One region of the Undibacterium sp. Rencai35W genome, then DNA from elsewhere that is predicted to be linked to it. Evidence: predicted binding sites of a transcription regulator. Region 1 holds the regulator's gene; the other holds the start of a gene.

Evidence for each region. The regulator NrdR, encoded in region 1, represses ribonucleotide reductase genes. The targets are predictions, from matches to a motif close to CACNANATNTNGTG.
Region 2: a site for NrdR is predicted at 1,334-1,347, ahead of ACO0K3_RS06080 (ribonucleoside-diphosphate reductase subunit alpha). Genes of this name have one in related genera too.

What each region holds. Positions count from the first base shown of each region.
Region 1 covers NZ_JBMPPC010000011.1:80,782-84,197, forward strand. The annotation lists gene glyA (serine hydroxymethyltransferase) at 1-595, shown strand, start outside; gene nrdR (transcriptional regulator NrdR) at 890-1,360, shown strand; gene ACO0K3_RS18805 (type IV pilin protein) at 1,392-1,841, opposite strand; gene ACO0K3_RS18810 (pilus assembly protein) at 1,862-3,416, opposite strand, start outside.
Region 2 covers NZ_JBMPPC010000002.1:465,235-468,650, reverse strand. The annotation lists gene ACO0K3_RS06090 (sigma-54-dependent transcriptional regulator) at 1-588, shown strand, start outside; gene ampD (1,6-anhydro-N-acetylmuramyl-L-alanine amidase AmpD) at 575-1,219, shown strand; gene ACO0K3_RS06080 (ribonucleoside-diphosphate reductase subunit alpha) at 1,599-3,416, shown strand, end outside.

The sequences.
Region 1 (3,416 bases):
TGCCGACGTCGTCACATCAACGACCCACAAGAGTCTGCGCGGCCCACGCGGCGGCATCATCTTGTCAAACGATGAAGCGATTGCAAAAAAAATCAACTCTGCAATTTTCCCTGGCCTCCAAGGCGGCCCGCTAATGCACGTCATCGCAGGCAAAGCCGTCGCGTTCAAGGAAGCACTGACACCGGAATTCAAAGCCTATCAAGAACAGGTCGTAAAAAATGCAGCCGCACTGGCGAACACGCTGACCGAACGCGGTTTGCGCATCGTTTCTGGTCGCACAGAATCTCACGTGATGCTGGTAGATCTACGCCCTAAAGGCCTGACAGGAAAAGAAGCCGAAGCAATTCTCGGCTCCGCCCACATGACCTGCAACAAAAACGGCATTCCTAATGATCCACAAAAACCAATGATCACCTCCGGCATCCGCCTCGGCAGCCCGGCCTTCACAACACGTGGTTTCAAAGAAGCAGAAGCCATCAAAGTCGGCCATCTGATCGCAGACGTACTGGACAATCCGAACGATGCAGCAACCATCGAACGCGTCAAAGTCGAAGTCAAAAAACTGACTGACGCCTTCCCTGTCTATGCAGCATAAAACCTCAGCTTGCTAATAAAATGCCACTCAATTCGAGTGGCATTTTTTATACAGCAGTCGTTTTAGACAGTCTGAATTGAAGCGTGAAAATAAAATGAGGAAATTCAACTCGTCAATACACGAAAAATCAACACATCGTCAGGGATCAACACGAGCAAATAGCAACATACTCCCACCATGTATTTATAAACCACGCAATACTTTGGTGCGTGAGCGGTCATTTTATGTAATATTGCAGGGGAGTATATAAAATGTATCGCATCTATTGCGACACCATCGATTGGAATAAACATCATGAAATGCCCCTACTGCCACAACGATGACACGCAAGTCATCGACACCCGGGTGCCCGAGGACGGCAACACTATCCGTCGCCGCCGCCGCTGCGCCAATTGCGATAAACGCTTCACCACCTACGAGCGTATCGAACTCATCATGCCATCCATCGTCAAAAAAAATGGCAGCAGAACAGAATTTGAACCCGCAAAATTACGCGCCAGCCTGATGTTAGCCCTGCGCAAGCGCCCAGTATCGGCAGAAGCAGTCGACACCGCAATCCAACGCATAGAAGAAAAATTATTATCCAGCGGCGAACGCGAAGTCATATCTGGCTACATAGGCGAGCTCGTCATGAGAGAGCTGAAACGCCTGGACAAAATCGCCTATATCCGCTTTGCCTCTGTGTATAAGAGCTTTGAGGATGTGTCTGAGTTTGCTGAGGCGATTCAGGAGATTGCCAAAGAAAAAAAGCTGAAACCTGATTGAGTTTCAGCTTTTCTGTGTGTCAAAAATCAAATTATCTAGTCCAACATTCATCCGAAGTCTTAGGCGCAACCAAGTTCGCATTTGTTTGTTGACCTAAATTATTCAATATGAACGTCCCACATTCATCACTGGCCATTGATTGACTAGATACTGGCACTGCTTGAATAGTATAGGCAGTAGATGTTGGAAATCCGCTTGAAAAAGAAATTGTATACTGGGCAGTGCCAGTTTTTGGTGAGGACAAAACTGGCAAACTAGCTGCTAATCCAGATATATTTTGGTCATAGCGATTATTTTCAGTAAAGTAACGCTCCATAAACTGCGCATCTTCCAGCAAGATACTTTTAACCTCTGCACGCCGACTTTTACGAATATTACTTGTGTAACTTGTGACCGCAACGGCTGTTAATATTGCCATAACAGCCATCACAATCATTAACTCAACTAAAGTAAACCCACGTAATTCGCTTTTGTAAATCATATATTGGCTCACTTTCTTTATTAATCTTTGCCCAAAATTTGACGCCACAAGCGAAGTGTCGGTATGGAATCTGGTGCAGCATCCTCAGCTTTTGATCCACCAATAATTTTTCCTCCTGTATCGGCTTTATACATCTTAACACCACCCTTTTTACGCAATATGGTATTACCAAACGTTAAAGAGCCAGAAATACCACTTGCTTTAATATCTGTAGCATCGACCTTATTATCCTTATTGGTATCTAATACAGTACGATTAACGGCTCCCCCGGTAATTGGATCAATAACCATCGTGACCGAGGTGCCATCTGTAATACAAGGGTCTGTCGCACTACCAGGTATAACAGTTGTATAAAATACTGTTCTATATACTACCTCGGGATCTATGATAATTCTCTCACTAGGCGCTAGATTTATATACCAGCCGCGCTTTGAGTTCCAATCAACCGAATTGTTACTCAGTAATGTTAATCCAGTACCAACGGATGACAATGTTTGCTGAACCAGATTGGACTGTCCAGCAACAGTGGATGCAGTGACATTAGCAATCCCACTGTTATCCCAAATACCATATATCGATTGGGTATCTGTAATTGAGGGATCTGCAGTCTCAAACAGTTTACCTGTCCCAAAGGTTACGATGAGTCCACCTAATGGATGCGGATATAAATCTGGCTGTACAGTGATTGGTTGTGCTTTGCCAGAAGAAACTGCTTGAAATAATCTAGTTCCTGAAAACGCTACAGTAGTACCTGACGTACCAAAATCAAATTTCCATAGGTTCCCTTGTAAATCTCCTGCATATGCAGCGACAATTGTTGAATTTTCATCAATTACCAGACGGGGGGTTGCAAGTCCATTGGGGAGAGAGTTGCTACCTACTCCAGTATCTACTTTAGTAATTACACCTGTAGATAAATTAACCATGAACAAGATTGCACGTTTAGAGTTACTCTCATAACCGTTTCCGAATACGGCAACCCAATCTCCATTTGCTGCGCGACCAACCTGAGGGTTTCCTATCGTGTAACCGATTTCTGGGTCATCACTCGAATTAACCTCCCAGAGAACGTCAGTAGATTGAAATGTACCTCCCGTTGTAACGTCGAGCGCAAATACACCTCTGCCACCAGCTCCTGTCGTTCCAACCAGTACCGTCTTCCATCCTCCGATATACGCGTCTGCAATAGTTGGCGTGCCATTCACGAAGAATTTGTGTGTATATGCTGGGTCTGCAAGGCTAGGTAAATTAGACATCACAGTTTTAGGCACATATGCAAATGTCTCTCGCCCATCGCTCACTCTGAAAGCATGTAGCATTCCATCGTTCGAACCTACATAAACTTTTGGGTTCGCCAAACGGCTTTTCTTTGTACTTGTATAAAAAGTAAAATAGCTAGATTGACCTGGTGTTCCAGCGGGTAAAAAGCTGTATCCCTCATCTTCACCTTCACTGATAAATTGAGGTGTTGATCCGACCAAATCTCCCAGCAGATTTTGCCTATCCCTGAATGGACCACCGCTTAACACTTCTTTTGTTTTATTACCTTTAATGTAATCAACAATATCACTACCG
Region 2 (3,416 bases), on a different contig from region 1:
CGCCTGACGGATATAGGCGAATTATCCGAGGGGATTTTGCAGCGACTGACCGCATCCGCTCAGACGAACCCCGATCGTTGTGCGACCTTGTTATCCGATAGTGCGCGTCAGGCACTTGCCGAATATGATTTTCCCGGGAATGTCCGCGAATTGGAAAACATCCTGGAGCGTGCGCTGGCCTTCGCCAACGATGGCTGTATCGAAGTCAGTGATCTGGCTTTACGTCCTTCGGCGAAGCCACTAAGTAGCTCTGTCTCCGGGGCGAGCCTGGTGAGTACGGCATTGCCGGCGACCGTGGTAAGTTTAGATTCTGGTGATGCCTCGGTAGAAAAAGTGTTGTTACAGGACGCAGTCAGCGCCAGTCCGGTGACAACACTGCCAGGTGCTCATGCCGATATATCGATTTTTACTGAGCCGGAATTACCTTGTTCTTTGCCCGATTATCTGGAGCGTATTGAGAAAGAGGTGATACGCCGTGCCTTGGTCAAGACCAGGAATAACCGTACCCAGGCGGCTGAGCTCCTGGGGGTCAGTTTCCGGCAACTGCGCTACCAGATACAAAAACTGAAGATTCATGAATCGGAATAAACTCGTTCTGCATTCTGTACAACCGGCATGGATGATCGATGCCGGCGGGCATTGTCCTCAGGCTGAACAAAAGCCGTCGCCGAATTATGATCATCGTCCCGACGGTGCAGAAATCTCACTATTGGTCATTCATAACATCAGCCTGCCAGCGGGCCAGTTCGGCGGTAGCGCTATTACTGATTTGTTTTTGAATCAGCTCGACGTCACGGCGCATCCCAGTTTTACCTCGTTACAGGGCGTCCGGGTCTCTACCCATTTTTTGATACGGCGCGATGGCCAGGTGCTGCAATTCGTTCCTGTCAACTTGCGTGCCTGGCATGCTGGCGTCTCATCGTTTCAGGGGCAGTCAGCGTGTAATAATTTTTCAGTCGGGATTGAGTTGGAGGGGAGTGATCATCAGGCATTCGAGGAGGCGCAATATCTGTCACTGCAGAAATTGACTTTGGTCTTGATACAAGCCTGTCCGATACGACATATCGTCGGCCATCAGGATATTGCTCCTGGCCGCAAGACCGACCCCGGGCCATTTTTTAATTGGAAACAATATAAAGAATTGCTTGTTCATGCTGCTCAGCATGAGTCCATGTTAGTGCCCACTCATGCGCTGCCTAGCTTTCCTTTCATGCTTTGACTTTGTCAATCTGCAAAGCCAGCCGCAACAATAAAAAATATTCTCTTTTTAACAAAAAAAGCGATTGCGTATCTGCCAGCGCGGCACTAGAATTAGTGCAAATCAAATCTTGCGCACTACATATAGTGGTTTGATTCCAGTTTGTGGCCATTCTCTATAATGAAGTTTTACTCTGTTTTAATGAGATAAATGATTTAAAAAACAGAGACTTGGCTAAGGTTTTAGATCTGAACTATGCAGTGTGCAACACCAGAAATCACGTAAAAGATCGATGATTGAATCAGTGGCTCAATCAATGACTACATCAAAGACTGCGTCATTCATATCATCGTTCAAGTTAATCAATCAAGTCTCAACCCATGCTGACCCCGGAGGCCAAATGCACTCTTCTCTAGAAACATCAACACCAAGTACCGCTGATCTGTCCGATTTACAGTCGTCATCAGTCCACCATGCGTCAGCGACGCAAACGCCTGCCTATGGTGAGTACCGTATCATCCGTCGTAATGGTGCTGTAGTTGGGTTTGAGCCTTCCAAAATTGCTATTGCTGTGACTAAAGCCTTTTTGGCCGTTAACGGTGGCCAGGGTGCAGCATCGGCACGTATCCGCGAGCTCGTCGAGCAGTTAACCGCCAGTGTTGTGTCTGCTCTGGTGCGCAGACAGCCAACCGGCGGCACGTTTCATATAGAAGATATTCAGGATCAGGTTGAACTGGCGTTGATGCGTTCTGGCGAACATGATGTTGCCCGTGCCTATGTCTTGTATCGTGCTAAGCGTCAGGAAGAACGTCGCCTTCAGTTAGAGTCACAACAATCCTCCAAAACAGATATCGCCGCACCGCAAATTCACGTCGTTGTTGACGGACAGCGCGTCGCACTCGACATCGCACAAGTCCGTAAGCTGATCACAGCTGCCTGCGTCGGTCTGGACAAGCTGGCTGATCCGGAAGCGATTTTGTCCGAAACCTTGAAAAACCTGTACGACGGCGTGCCGGTGGAAGAACTGCATAAATCAGCAATCCTGGCTGCGCGTGCGCTGATGGAAAAGGAGCCTGCATATAGCCAGGTGACGGCGCGTCTCTTATTACATACAGTCCGTAAAGAAGTGTTCGGTAAAGAAGTTGCTCAGCAAGATGCGGCAGCCGAGTATGTGGATTACTTCCCTAAATTTATCAAAAAAGGTATTGAAGCTGATTTGCTGGATGCCAAACTTGGTCAGTTTGATCTGAAAAAACTAGCCGATGCGCTGGTTGCCGATCGTGATCTGCAATTTGGCTATATTGGTTTGCAAACTTTGTATGATCGCTACTTCCTGCATGTGCGCGGCACCCGTATTGAAATGCCGCAAGCATTCTACATGCGCGTTGCGATGGGTCTGGCGATCAGCGAAATCGATCGTGAAGCCCGTGCGATTGAGTTCTACAATCTCCTGTCCAGCTTTGATTTCATGAGTTCGACGCCGACTTTGTTTAACTCCGGTACACAGCGTTCACAGTTATCCTCATGCTATCTGACTACGGTAGCCGATGATCTGGATGGTATTTACGAAGCGATCAAAGAAAATGCCTTGCTGGCGAAATACGCCGGTGGTCTCGGTAATGACTGGACGCCAGTGCGTTCCCTCGGTGCGCATATCAAAGGTACGAATGGTAAATCACAGGGCGTAGTGCCGTTCCTGAAAGTCGTCAACGACACAGCCGTCGCGGTCAATCAAGGTGGCAAACGTAAAGGTGCTGTCTGCGCTTATCTCGAAACCTGGCACATGGATATCGAAGAGTTCCTCGACCTGCGTAAAAACACGGGTGATGATCGCCGCCGTACACATGATATGAATACCGCTAACTGGATTCCTGACCTGTTCATGAAGCGTGTCATGGAAAAAGGCGACTGGACTCTTTTCTCCCCATCTGACGTACCTGATCTGCATGATAAATTCGGTAAAGCTTTCGAAACCGCTTACACCGCATATGAAGCCAAAGCAGCCAGCGGCGAACTCGAACTATCGAAAAAAATTCCGGCACTCGACTTGTGGCGCAAGATGTTGTCCATGTTGTTTGAAACAGGCCATCCTTGGATTACTTTCAAAGACCCATGCAACATCCGCTCGCCGCAACAGCATGTTGGCGTGGTTCACTCGTCGAATCTGTGTACGGAAATTACCCTGAACACCAACGATAGTGAGATCGCCGTGTGTAAT